DNA from 2 places in the Streptomyces sp. LZ34 genome. Region 2 is predicted to be linked to the other one. Evidence: riboswitches for the same ligand, from Rfam matches in the RefSeq annotation. Region 2 holds a riboswitch; the other holds the start of a gene.
The links. Region 2 has a riboswitch for S-adenosylmethionine ahead of ACWY4P_RS39160 (aminotransferase class V-fold PLP-dependent enzyme). Riboswitches for the same ligand answer to the same signal wherever they lie in the genome.

Region 1 (6,418 bases), 2.1 Mb from region 2:
CGGGTCTCCAGCAGCCGCCGGTAGGCCAGCAGCCCGCGGACGATGTTCTTGGACAGCTCGGTGCGGTCCACCCGGACGACGGTCTTGCGCCCGGGGCCGATCTGCGCGCGCAGGGCCGTCAGCCGCTCGTCGACGTCCGCGGCCCGCGAGCGCTTCCGCAGGAAGTCCGCGTCCGCGCCGAGGCCGTGCACGCCCAGCCGGGTCTCGCGCCCCTCGAGGCGCACGGACAGCCGCGCGCCGTCCCGCACCACCTCCGCGCCGAGCACGGCCGCGGCGCAGTCGGCGAAGGCCAGGGCCCAGCGCTCGGTGAGGAACGCGGCGCGGTCGCCGCCCAGGATGCCGCGCAGCACGCTCGCAGCCACGTCGTCCGGCAGCAGCCGGTAGTAGTCCGGCGGCGCCCAGGGGGTGTGCGAGAAGTGGCCGATCCGCAGGTCCGGCCGCCGCTCCCGGAGCAGGCTGGGCACCAGCGCCAGGTGGTAGTCCTGGACCAGCACGGCGGCGCCCTCGGCGGCCTCCTGGGCGAGGGCGTCCGCGAAGGCCGCGTTGTACGCCTGGTAGGCGCCCCACTGGGCGCGGAACTCCGCGTCGAAGACCGGCTCGAGCGGCGTCTGGTAGAGCAGATGGTGGACAAACCACAGCACCGAGTTCGCGATGCCGTTGTACGCGGCGTCGAAGACCTCCGGCGCGATGTCGAGCATCCGCACCAGCTGCCCGCCGGTGTCGCCCGGGTCCAGATGCCCGGGCCCGGCCCGCCGGGCCGCCTCGCGGTCGCCGTCGCCCAGCGCCGCGCAGACCCATACGGCGTCGGTGTCCGGCCCTATGGCACTGAGGCCGGAGACCAGCCCGCCGCCGCCGCGCTTGGGGTCAAGCGAACCGTCCTCCCGCAGGGTGTACGAGACCGGGCCGCGGTTGGACGCGACGAGGACCTGTGCAGCACTGCGCTCGGAGGCCATGTCGCGTACCTAGCCACCTCACGAGTCGCGCAAACGTGCGTGCGGCTTCTTGCCCCGGTCGGGGCAGGCGGGCGTCACGCCGCACGCCGCTCCACATACTCCGGGATCTCGATCATCGGCGGCCGCTCCTCCGTGTCCACGGCGCTCGTCCGCGCCACGAAACCGGCCTCGCCCCGGTCGAACTGGGTCAGCCGCGGCCGCACCAGATGCCCGCGGGCCAGCCGCAGCTGGGCCGTGCGGTAGATCGTGGCCGCCATCCGGCCGAGCGCCTGCGCGTCCTGGTGCCGGTGGATACGCACGCCGAGGTCCACCTGGGCGAGCGCGTCGAGCCCGACCGTGTGCAGCGAGTCGATGAGAATGGCGAGCTCCACCCCGTACCCGACCGGGAAGGGCAGCCGCTCCAGCAGCGTGCGGCGCGCCGCGTACTCGCCGCCGAGCGGCTGTACGAAGCCGGCCAGCTGCGGCCAGTGCAGGTTCAGCAGCGGCCGGGCCACCAGCTCGGTGACCCGTCCGCCCTGGCCGGCTGTGTTGCCGGCTGTCCTGCCGACTGTCTTGTCGGAGGCGAGCGCGTTGAACTCAGGGCGGAGCGGCCGGTCGTACATCCCCTTGACCAGGTGCACGTCCGGGTCGGTCAGCAGCGGGCCGACGATCCCGGAGACGAAGCGCGCATCGAATTCCCGCAGGTCGGCGTCGATGAAGCAGACGATGTCGCCGCTGGTCGCCAGCAGCGAGCGCCACAGCACCTCGCCCTTGCCGGGCAGCGTCGGCAACTCGGGCAGCAGGGAGTCGCGGTGCACGACCCTCGCCCCGGCCGCCGCGGAGACCTCGGCGGTGCGGTCGGTGGACCCGGAGTCCACCACCACCAGTTCGTCGACCAGGGGCGTGGCCTGGCTCATCAGCTCGCGGCGGATGGTCGCGGCGATCTCACCGACCGTCGCCTCCTCGTCGAGGGCGGGCAGGACGACGCTCACCGTTCTGCCTGTGGCTCGCTTGGCGGCCAGCAGGCGGTCGAGCGGACGGTCGTCGGCGGACCAGGACCGCTCCTCCAGCCAGCGCTCCACCTCTTCCAGCACGTCCATGTCTCCCTGCTGTGTGTGCGGACAGTTCGCGGTAAGTACGTCGGGGTCAGCCGCGTCCCAGCACGTCAGCTGTGATGCATCTCGCGCTTCGGACGACTATCTCAACCATCCGGGCCTTCGGTTACAGTCTTGAACAACGCACGTGACCGTCGTATGTCGGGGGTCTTCGTGCGACAAACACGCCGGGCTGGGCCCGGCGTCATACCGCTCATCCAGAGGGGCAGAGGGAACGGCCCGTTGAAGCCCCGGCAACCCTCCAGCCGGTCCTGATTCGATTCTCAACGAAGCGGGGCCCCGGCTAGGGAAGGTGCCAATTCCGGCTCGCGGCGAGATGCGCCGTGAGGAAGATGAGGAGAAAGGGCCTCGCCTCCATGGCTGTGCAAGCTGTCGAAAGTTCAACCGCTTCTTCTGGTTCCGCAGGTTCTGCCGGTTCTTCCGTTTCGCTCGGCCCCGCCGTCGCCCTGTCCTGTCGCGAGTGCGGTGAGCGTTTCCCCCTCGGCCCCATTTTCGCCTGTGTGGAGTGTTTCGGACCGCTCGAAGTCGCGTACGACCTGCCGACCGGCGACCCCGAGGGGCTGCGCCGGCGGATCGAAGCCGGCCCGAACAACATCTGGCGCTACGCCCCGCTGCTGCCCGTCCCGGCGGACGTGGCCGACAAGCCCAACATCAACCCCGGCTTCACCAAGCTGGTGAAGGCCGACAACCTGGCCCGCGAGCTGGGTGTGACCGGCGAGCTGTACATCAAGGACGACTCCGGGAACCCGACGCACTCCTTCAAGGACCGCGTCGTCGCCCAGGCCGTCGAGGCCGCGCGCGCCTTCGGCTTCACCACCCTCTCCTGCTCCTCCACCGGCAACCTCGCGGGCGCGGTCGGCGCCGCGGCGGCCCGCGCGGGCCTGCGCTCCTGCACCTTCATCCCGCACGACCTGGAGCAGGGCAAGGTCGTCATGGCCGCGGTCTACGGCGGCGACCTGGTCGCCATCGAGGGCACGTACGACGACGTCAACCGCTTCTGCAGCGAGCTGATCGGCGACCCGGCGGGCGAGGGCTGGGGCTTTGTCAACGTCAACCTCCGGCCGTACTACGCGGAGGGGTCCAAGACCCTCGCGTACGAGATCTGCGAACAGCTCGGCTGGCGGCTGCCGGACCAGCTGGTCATCCCGATCGCGTCCGGCTCGCAGCTCACGAAGATCGACAAGGGGCTGAAGGAGCTCATCGCGCTCGGCCTGGTCGAGGACAAGCCCTACAAGATCTTCGGCGCTCAGGCCGAGGGCTGCTCCCCGGTCTCCACCGCCTTCAAGGCGGGCCACGACGTGGTGCGGCCGCAGAAGCCGAACACCATCGCCAAGTCGCTGGCCATCGGCAACCCGGCGGACGGGCCGTATGTGCTGGACATCGCGCGCCGCACGGGCGGGGCGGTTGAGGACGTGAACGACGAGCAGGTCGTCGCGGCGATCAAGCTGCTGGCCCGTACGGAGGGGATCTTCGCGGAGACCGCGGGCGGGGTGACCCTGGGCGTGACGAAGAAGCTGCTCGAGAACGGGGTGCTGGACCCCGCCCTCACCACCGTTGTGCTCAACACCGGAGACGGCCTCAAGACGCTCGACGCGGTCGCCCCGACGAGTGGGCCCACGGCGGTGATCCGCCCGAGTCTCGACGCGTTCCGCGAAGCTGGTCTGGCCTGAATCGGCCCGGCTCAAACCAGCTGGCTTGAATTCGTCCCTCGCCCCCGCTGCAATTCCCACAGAAGGTGAAACGCTCATGAGCGTCAATGTCCGAATCCCCACCATCCTGCGCACCTACACCGGCGGGCAGGCCGAGGTCAGCGCCGATGGGGCGACCCTCGCCGAGGTCCTGGCGGACCTGGACCGCAATCACCAGGGCATCGCGGCCCGCGTTCTGGACGAGACCGGCAAGCTGCGCCGTTTCGTCAACGTCTACATCAACGACGACGACGTGCGCTTCGCGGAAGGCCTGGAGACGGCGACCCCGGACGGCGCCGGTGTCTCGATCATTCCGGCGGTCGCGGGCGGCTGCTGAGCCGCTCACGGCCCGGTTGTACCCCCCGAGGTAAACGGAATCGCCTCGTCCTGATAGAAACGGACGAGGCGATTCCGTGTTTAGAACCGCGATACAGTTGAAGCGATCCCCTTCTGTCGGCTTCTGGCGGCCTCCGCGCCGACCGCATATGAGAACTCGTCAACTTGTGCGTGAAGTGTGCGCGCGAATTGCCGGGTTAATCCCTTATGTCCGGCCCTGCTTGCCCTGAATTCGCAGGAATTTGCCGCTTATTACCGTTCGACCGTCGCCAGAATTCTCGTCCGATTGACCTGTTGCACAGGGCAGTGGGACAGATACATTCAGCGGCGGTCGACGCGTTCCGGCGCACACCCCCCTCGACTCGGGGGGTGAGGTCTGACCCGGGTCCGCGGAGTGCGGTCCTGCGCAAGGGCCAGCAATAGGGGAGTTAGGAATGGCTCAGGGCACCGTCAAGTGGTTCAACGCGGAGAAGGGGTACGGCTTCATCGCGGTCGACGGTGGTGCGGACGTGTTCGTCCACTACAGCGCGATCCAGATGGACGGTTACCGCACCCTCGAGGAAGGCCAGCGGGTCGAGTTCGAGATCTCGCAGGGTCAGAAGGGGCCGCAGGCGGACATGGTCCGCGTGGCTGTTGGCTGAAGCGCGCCGACGCGAGGCAGCTGACTGGACCGTTCAAAGGGCCCGTACCCCCTGGGGGAACGGGCCCTTTGACGTGGGTGCAGACGACCAGCTTGTCCCGTCCTGTCACCCACTCACGCTTGCACTCTCGGGGGTCGAGTGCTAATCATTGGCGTTAGCACTCTAAGAGTGAGAGTGACAGAAGGATCGGGTTGGTGAGGTCCGTCAGGCCGTGCGGGGCAAGGAACCGCAGGGCAGGCAGACCGTCCGTCGCGGGCGCCAGGCGCGGTCCGGAGCAATCCACCCCGTCTTGGGAGGACCACTTCACATGGCCAAGATCATCGCGTTCGACGAGGAGGCGCGGCGCGGCCTCGAGCGCGGGATGAACCAGCTCGCCGACGCCGTCAAGGTCACCCTCGGCCCCAAGGGCCGCAACGTCGTCCTCGAGAAGAAGTGGGGCGCCCCCACGATCACCAACGATGGTGTGTCCATCGCCAAGGAGATCGAGCTCGAGGACCCGTACGAGAAGATCGGCGCCGAGCTGGTCAAGGAGGTCGCGAAGAAGACGGACGACGTCGCCGGTGACGGCACGACGACCGCGACCGTCCTCGCCCAGGCGCTGGTCAAGGAGGGCCTGCGGAACGTAGCCGCGGGCGCCAACCCGATGGCCCTCAAGCGCGGCATCGAGAAGGCCGTCGAGGCCGTCTCCGCCCAGCTGCTCGAGCAGGCCAAGGACGTGGAGACCAAGGAGCAGATCGCCTCCACCGCCTCCATCTCCGCCGCCGACACCCAGATCGGCGAGCTCATCGCCGAGGCGATGGACAAGGTCGGCAAGGAAGGCGTCATCACCGTCGAGGAGTCGCAGACCTTCGGGCTCGAACTCGAGCTCACCGAGGGCATGCGCTTCGACAAGGGCTACATCTCCCCGTACTTCGCCACCGACATGGAGCGTATGGAGGCGTCGCTCGACGACCCGTACATCCTGATCGTCAACTCGAAGATCACCAGCGTGAAGGACCTCCTCCCGCTGCTGGAGAAGGTCATGCAGTCGGGCAAGCCGCTGCTGATCATCGCCGAGGACATCGAGGGCGAGGCCCTGGCGACCCTGGTCGTCAACAAGATCCGTGGCACCTTCAAGTCCGTCGCCGTCAAGGCCCCGGGCTTCGGTGACCGCCGCAAGGCCATGCTCGGCGACATCGCCATCCTCACCGGTGGCACCGTCATCTCCGAGGAGGTCGGCCTCAAGCTGGAGAACGCGGGCGTCGACCTGCTCGGCCGTGCCCGCAAGGTGACCGTCACCAAGGACGAGACCACCATCGTGGACGGCGCCGGCGACACCGACCAGGTGCAGGGCCGCGTCAACCAGATCCGCGCCGAGATCGAGTCCTCGGACTCGGACTACGACCGGGAGAAGCTGCAGGAGCGCCTGGCGAAGCTGGCCGGCGGCGTGGCCGTCATCAAGGCCGGTGCCGCCACCGAGGTCGAGCTCAAGGAGCGCAAGCACCGCATCGAGGACGCGGTGCGCAACGCCAAGGCCGCCGTGGAGGAGGGCATCGTCGCCGGTGGTGGCGTGGCCCTGCTCCAGACCGTCTCGGTCTTCGACAAGCTGGAGCTGGACGGCGACGAGGCCACCGGCGCCCAGGCCGTGCGCCTGGCGCTCGAGGCCCCGTTGAAGCAGATCGCGGTCAACGCCGGCCTCGAGGGCGGCGTCGTGGTGGAGAAGGTGC
Region 2 (6,418 bases):
CCCTCATCGCCGCCTGCTGCCTGGTCTTCGCCCTCGGGCCGGCCTCCGGCCTCAACCCCGGCTATGGCACCGGGGGCGAGCTGCTGCGGGCCCAGACGGGCTACTTCGAGCGCTGGGGGGTGGTGCCCAGCGCGCTGTGGAGCGGCGCGCCCGCCGAGCCGCTGGCCCCGCTCACCGCGCTCTTCGTCCACGGCAACTGGCTGCACCTGCTCGGCAACATGCTGTTCCTGTACGTCTTCGGGGCGATGGCCGAGGAGCGCATGGGGCGGATCCAGTTCGCCCTCTTCTACCTCGCCACCGGCTATCTGGCGCTGCTCGGCTACGCGGCGGCGCACGCCGGCTCCACCCAGAGCCTGGTCGGCGCCTCCGGGGCCATCTCCGGGGTCCTGGGGGCCTTTCTGTGGCTGTTCCCCCGGGCCCGGGTGACCAGTCTCTTCCCGTTTCTGTTCTTCCTGCCGCTGCGCTTCCCCGCCTGGGTGGTGCTGATCTTCTGGGTCGCGCTCCAGTGGCTGGCCGCCCGCGCGGCCGACGACCGCCCCGGGGTCGCCTACCTCGCCCACCTCGTGGGGTTCAGCCTCGGGTTCCTCTACGCGTGGGCCCGCTTCGGGCGGACGACTAGAGTGAGCAGGGCAGTCAGGTCCAGCGAGGGAGAAAGCCAGCCGTGATCACTTCGATCGTGCTCATCAAGACCAGCGTGGACCAGATCCCCGAGATCGCCGAGCAGATCGCCGCGCTCGACGGCGTGAGCGAGGTCTACTCGGTCACCGGGGCGCACGATCTGATCGCGATGGTGCGGGTGGCCCGGCACGACGACCTCGCGGACGTCATCCCGGGCCGGATCAGCAAGGTGCCGGGCGTGGCCTCCACCGAGACCCACATCGCCTTCCGCACCTACTCCCAGCACGACCTCGAGGCCGCCTTCGCGATCGGCCTCGACGGCTGAGCGGGCCGCTCCTCCGGGCCTTCAGCCGCGGTCCGGGACGCAGCGCCCGTCCTCGGTGCGGTAGCTCCACTTCGCGCCGTCCCGGACCAGTTCCCTCACCGCGGCGACGAACCGCTCGACGTGCTCGTCCGGGGTGCCCGCGCCGAAGCTGACCCGGATCGCGTTCAGCGACCGCTCCCCCGGAGCGGCCTCCGGGGCCCCGCACTCGCCCGCCTCGCCGGGCTCGCCGCCCAGCAGGGTGCGCACCAGCGGATGCGCGCAGAACAGGCCGTCGCGCACGCCGATGCCGTACTCCGCGGAGAGCGCGGCCGCGAAGTGCGAGCTGTTCCAGCCCTCCACCACGAAGGAGATGACCCCCACCCGGGGGGCGTCGTCGCCGAACAGCGACAGCACCCGCACCTCCGGCACCTCGGCCAGCCCCGCGCGGACCTTGGCGATCAGCTGCCGCTCCCGCGCCACCAGGGACTCGAACCCGGCCTCGGTCAGTGCCTTGCAGGCCGAGGCGATCGCATACGCCCCGATGACGTTCGGCGAGCCGGCCTCGTGCCGGGCCTCGGTGGTGTGCCACTCCACGTCCACCCCGCCGTTGTCCCGACGAGCCACCTTGCGGCTGGCGCCGCCGCCCGCCAGATACGGCCGGGCCTCACGCAACCAGTCCGCGCGCCCCGCCAGCACACCGGCCCCGAAGGGCGCGTACAGCTTGTGCCCGGAGAACGCGACCCAGTCGACGTCCAGGTCGGCGATGTCCACGGGGTGGTGCGGGGCGAGCTGCGCGGCGTCCAGCACGATCCGGGCGCCGTGTGCGTGGGCCACCCGCGCCAGCTCCCGCACCGGCCACAGCTCACCGGTCACATTCGACGCGCCGGTCACACACACCAGCGCCGCGCCCGTGTCCCCGTCCACCGCCCGCTGCTCCGCCCGCCATGCGGCCAGCGCCCGCTCCAGCGTCTCGACGGCCTGCCGCGGGGAGCGCGGCGCACTCAGATAGCCGACCTCGACGCCCTCGCGCTGCTGCCACGGCAGCAGCGAGGCGTGGTGCTCGGTCTCGAACACGAACACCTGGGTGCCCTGCGGGAGGGCGGCGGCGAGGAGGTTGAGCGAGTCGGTGGTGGCGCGGGTGAAGACCACCTGGTCGTCGGGGCGGCAGCCGAGGAACGCGGCCACCTCCTTGCGGCTGTTCTCGAACAGGTCGGTGGACAGCTGCGAGAGGTAGCCGGCCCCGCGGTGCACGCTGCCGTAGTACGGGGCGTAGGCGGCGATGTCGTCCCAGACCCGCTGAAGGGCGGGGGCGCTGGCGGCGTAGTCCAGCGCGGCGTAGCTGACCTCGCCGCCGGTGACCAGCGGGACGAGGACGTCACGGCCGAGGACGGGCAGCGGGGTGTGGGTGGCGGTGGTGGCAGCGGCGGTCGCGGACATGGCGAAGTCTCCCGGGAGGACGAAGAGGTGAATGCGTCACGCGTGCATGGGGCAGCCCGCCGCCGGGCACGCGGAAAGAAGCTCAACGCGCGGGCGATGACGACACCGCGCCGGTTGAGGGGAAAAAGGGGCCGTCGGCCCTAGCGCATTCGCTGCATCACGGAAGAACTCCCTCGACAACCAGGACCCCTGGGTTTCGCGAGGGGTCCGCGCTTGCCGCAGGCCTCGCTGCCTGCGGCCTGGTCATCACCCGGGGCACCCCGCCACGGACGGAGGGTTGCCGGACAGCGGGCCGGGGCCGAAGTCGCTGTCGCTCGTGACCTGCGCAGGAGTATGCCATGCCGCACCGAAAGGGCGAGACCCCTGTCCGCGATACGGACAGGGGTCTCGCTCTCGAGTCGAGCCCGGAAAAGGCGAGCCCTGAAAAGGCGAGCCCTGAAAAGGCGAGCCCTGAAAAAGGCGTCACGCGTTGGTGGCCAGGACCCACCGTTCCAGCGAGGCCCGGGCCGCGCCCGAGTCGATCGACTCGGCCGCCTTCTCGATGCCCGCCGCGATCCGCTCCGTGAGGGGCGTGTCGCCCATCCCGCCCTCCAGCGCGACCAGCGCGGCCGCCGAGTTGAGCAGCACCGCGTCCCGGACCGGACCGCGCTCCCCCGCCAGCAGCCGCCGGGCCACATCCGCGTTGTACGAGGGGTCGGCGCCGCGCAGGGCCTCCACCGGGACCAGGTCGATGCCGACGTCGCGCGGGTCGAAGGTCTCCTGCCGTACGGTGCCGCCCTCGACCACCCACACCTGGGAGGTGGAGGTGACGGTCAGCTCGTCCAGCCCGTCGTCGCCGCGGACGACCAGCGCGGAGGAGCCGCGTTCGGCGAGCACACCGGCGAGGATGGGCGCCATACGGGCGTCCGCGACCCCGGTGGCCTGGGCCCGCACCCGGGCGGGGTTGGTGAGCGGGCCGAGGAAGTTGAAGATGGTGGCGATGCCCAGATCGCTGCGCGCGGTCCCGACGTGGCGCAGCGAGGGGTGGAACTTCACCGCGAAGCAGAAGGTGATGCCGGCCTCCTCGGCGACCTCGACCACCCGCTGCGGCGAGATGTCCAGGTCGACACCGAGCTTCGCGAGGACGTCGGAGGAGCCGCTGGCGGAGGACGCGGCGCGGTTGCCGTGCTTGACCACCTTGGCGCCGGTGCCCGCCACCACGAGCGCCGCCATGGTGGAGATGTTGACGGTCTTGGCCCGGTCGCCTCCGGTGCCCACGATGTCGACGGTGGGCCCGGGGATCTCGATCACCCTCGCGTGCTCGTACATGGTGCGGACCAGACCGGACACCTCCGCCACGGTCGCGCCCTTGGCGCGCAGCGCGACCGCGAAGCCGGCGATCTGCGCGTCGCTGGCCTCGCCGCTCATGATCCGGTCCATGACCCAGGCGGTGTCGTCGGCGGTGAGGTCGTGGCCGAGCAGCAGCGAGTCGAGTACGTCCGGCCAGGTGCGGGCCGTCGCGCGGTTGTCGCCTCCGGCTGGGGTCACAACGTCCATGGTCCGCTCCTGGATCTCGGCTGGGCAGGGAGGGGTCCGCGCACTTCAGCGGCCCCCGGCAAGCCTATCGGCGCGGGCCGGGCGAGCGGCCCGGCGCCCGGGTCCCGGACACGGCCCAGGGCCCCGGCCCGGACCGTGTGGTCCGGGCCGGGGCCCTGGTGTGTGGCGTACAGCTGAGGTGTTCGCTGAGGGGATCAGTGGTGGCCGTGGCCGCTGGTGATCTCCTTGTACTCCTCGGCGGTCGGCTTGGGGATCACGTTGTCCCCGCCGTAGTAGCCCTTGGACAACTTCGCCCGGAGCTTCTGCGAGGGCTTTATCTTGCGGCGGACACCGTTCTCGTCGACCTCGGGGCCGACCTCGAGCGGCTTGGGCTGCTCATGCTGGGTGAGCATGTGCAGGTCCTCCTGCGAGAGCGGCGCGTGCACCTCGATGAACTCGCCGTGCGGCAGCCGCTTGATGATGCCGGTCTCGCGCCCGTGCAGCACCTTGTCCTTGTCGCGCCGCTGGAGACCCAGGCAGATCCGCTTGGTGACGATGAAGGCCAGCACCGGGCCGACGAAGAAACCGATCCGGACGAACCAGGTGATCGAGTTGATCGACAGGTGGAAGTGGGTGGCCCACAGGTCGTTTCCACCACCGACCAGCATCACCAGGTAGGCGGTCAGCCAGGCGACACCGAAGGCGGTGCGGGTCGGGGCGTTGCGCGGGCGGTCCAGGATGTGGTGCTCGCGCTTGTCGCCGGTGATCCAGGACTCGATGAAGGGGTAGACCCCGATCGCGAACAGGACCAGCGGGAAGAGCACGATCGGGATGAACACGCCCAGGACGAGCGTGTGGCCCCAGGCGGTGATCTCCCAGCCGGGCATCACACGGACCAGACCCTCGGCGAAGCCCATGTACCAGTCGGGCTGGGCGCCGGTCGACACCTGGTCCGGCCGGTATGGGCCGATGGCCCAGATCGGGTTGATCGTGGCGACCGCGGAGAGGATCGCGATCACACCGAAGACCAGGAAGAAGAAGCCGCCCGCCTTGGCCATGTAGACCGGCAGCAGAGGCATGCCGACCACGTTCTTCTCGGTCTTGCCGGGCCCCGGGTACTGCGTGTGCTTGTGGTAGAAGACCAGGATCAGGTGCGCCACCAGCAGGCCGAGCATGATGCCCGGCAGCAGCAGGACGTGGACCGGGTAGAGCCTCGGGATCAGGTCCATCCCGGGGAACTCGCCGCCGAACACGAACATCGAGATGTAGGTGCCGACGACCGGGATCGACAGGAACACACCCTCGATGAACCGCAGACCGGTGCCGGAGAGCAGGTCGTCGGGGAGCGAGTAGCCGGTGAAGCCGGTCAGCATGCCGAGGAAGAACAGCAGGAAGCCGAACAGCCAGTTGACCTCGCGCGGCTTGCGGAACGCGCCGGTGAAGAAGACGCGCATCATGTGCACGAGCATCGCCGAGAGGAAGACCAGCGCGGCCCAGTGGTGGATCTGCCGGATGAGCAGACCGCCACGCACCTCGAAGCTGATGTCGAGCGTCGAGGCGAACGCCTCGGACATCCGCACGCCCTGCATCGGGACGTACGGGCCGTGGTACACGACCTCTTCCATGCTGGGGTGGAAGAACAGCGTCAGATACACACCCGTGAGGATGATGATGATGAAGCTGTAGAGCGCGACCTCACCCAGCATGAAGGACCAGTGGTCCGGGAAGATCTTGCGCATGTTGGCCTTGGCGAGGCTGTAGATGCCCAGCCGGCCGTCGGCCCAGTCGGCCACCCGCTCGCCCGCGGGCGCCTTGCGACCGCGCTGCGTTTCAGTTGCAGTACTCATCCGCGCTCCCAGAAAGCAGGACCGACAGGCTCCGCGAAGTCACCCTTGGCTTCGAGGAAGCCTTCCTTGTTGACGCCGATCCGCAGCTGCGGCAGGGCGTGCCCGGCCGGGCCGAAGATCACGCGGCCGCCGTCGGCGAGGTCGAAGGTCGACTGGTGGCACGGGCACAGGACGTGGTGCGTCTGCTGCTCGTACAGGTTGATCGGGCAGCCGACGTGGGTGCAGATCTTGGAGAACGCGACGATGCCGTCGTGCGACCAGTCCAGCTCGCGCCTGTCCTTGATGTTCTCCGGCTGCAGCCGGACCAGCATCAGGGACGCCTTGGCGATCTGCGTCTGGAAGTCGTGGTCGGACTCCTTCATGCCCTCGGGCATGGCGAAGGTGAGCGAGCCGACCGCGATGTCCTCGGGGCGCAGCGCCCCTCCGGTGTTGTAGTTCATCAGGCGCTTGCCCTTGGCCCACTTGGTGTGCCGGAGCTTGTCACCCGGCAGCGGGCCGAGGTCGCGCAGCAGCACCAGGCCGGCCAGCGGCACCAGGGTCAGCGCGCCGAAGAGGGTGTTGCGGGCCAGCTTGCGCCGGCCGAAGCCGGACTCGGCCGCGCCCGCCCGGAAGTCCTCCAGCACCTTGGCCTTGACCTCGGGCTCGGCCTCGATCGGGTGGCGCTCGTCGGCGATCTCCACGTCCGACATCAGGGTGC

Region 1: linked by a shared signal. The riboswitch ahead of thrC (threonine synthase) and the one ahead of ACWY4P_RS39160 (aminotransferase class V-fold PLP-dependent enzyme) in region 2 are both predicted to bind S-adenosylmethionine.

The regions. Positions count from the first base shown of each region.
Region 1 covers NZ_CM132680.1:7,143,441-7,149,858, forward strand. Annotated here, with positions in the region: gene ACWY4P_RS29545 (alpha,alpha-trehalose-phosphate synthase (UDP-forming)) at 1-953, opposite strand, end outside; gene ACWY4P_RS29550 (glucosyl-3-phosphoglycerate synthase) at 1,028-2,026, opposite strand; SAM riboswitch class I at 2,238-2,386, shown strand; gene thrC (threonine synthase) at 2,380-3,717, shown strand; gene ACWY4P_RS29560 (MoaD/ThiS family protein) at 3,794-4,072, shown strand; gene ACWY4P_RS29565 (cold-shock protein) at 4,506-4,712, shown strand; gene groL (chaperonin GroEL) at 5,020-6,418, shown strand, end outside.
Region 2 covers NZ_CM132680.1:9,198,625-9,205,042, reverse strand. Annotated here, with positions in the region: gene ACWY4P_RS39170 (rhomboid family intramembrane serine protease) at 1-665, shown strand, start outside; gene ACWY4P_RS39165 (Lrp/AsnC ligand binding domain-containing protein) at 662-943, shown strand; gene ACWY4P_RS39160 (aminotransferase class V-fold PLP-dependent enzyme) at 965-2,359, opposite strand; SAM riboswitch class IV at 2,564-2,681, opposite strand; gene trpD (anthranilate phosphoribosyltransferase) at 2,822-3,895, opposite strand; gene qcrB (cytochrome bc1 complex cytochrome b subunit) at 4,090-5,721, opposite strand; gene qcrA (cytochrome bc1 complex Rieske iron-sulfur subunit) at 5,718-6,418, opposite strand, start outside.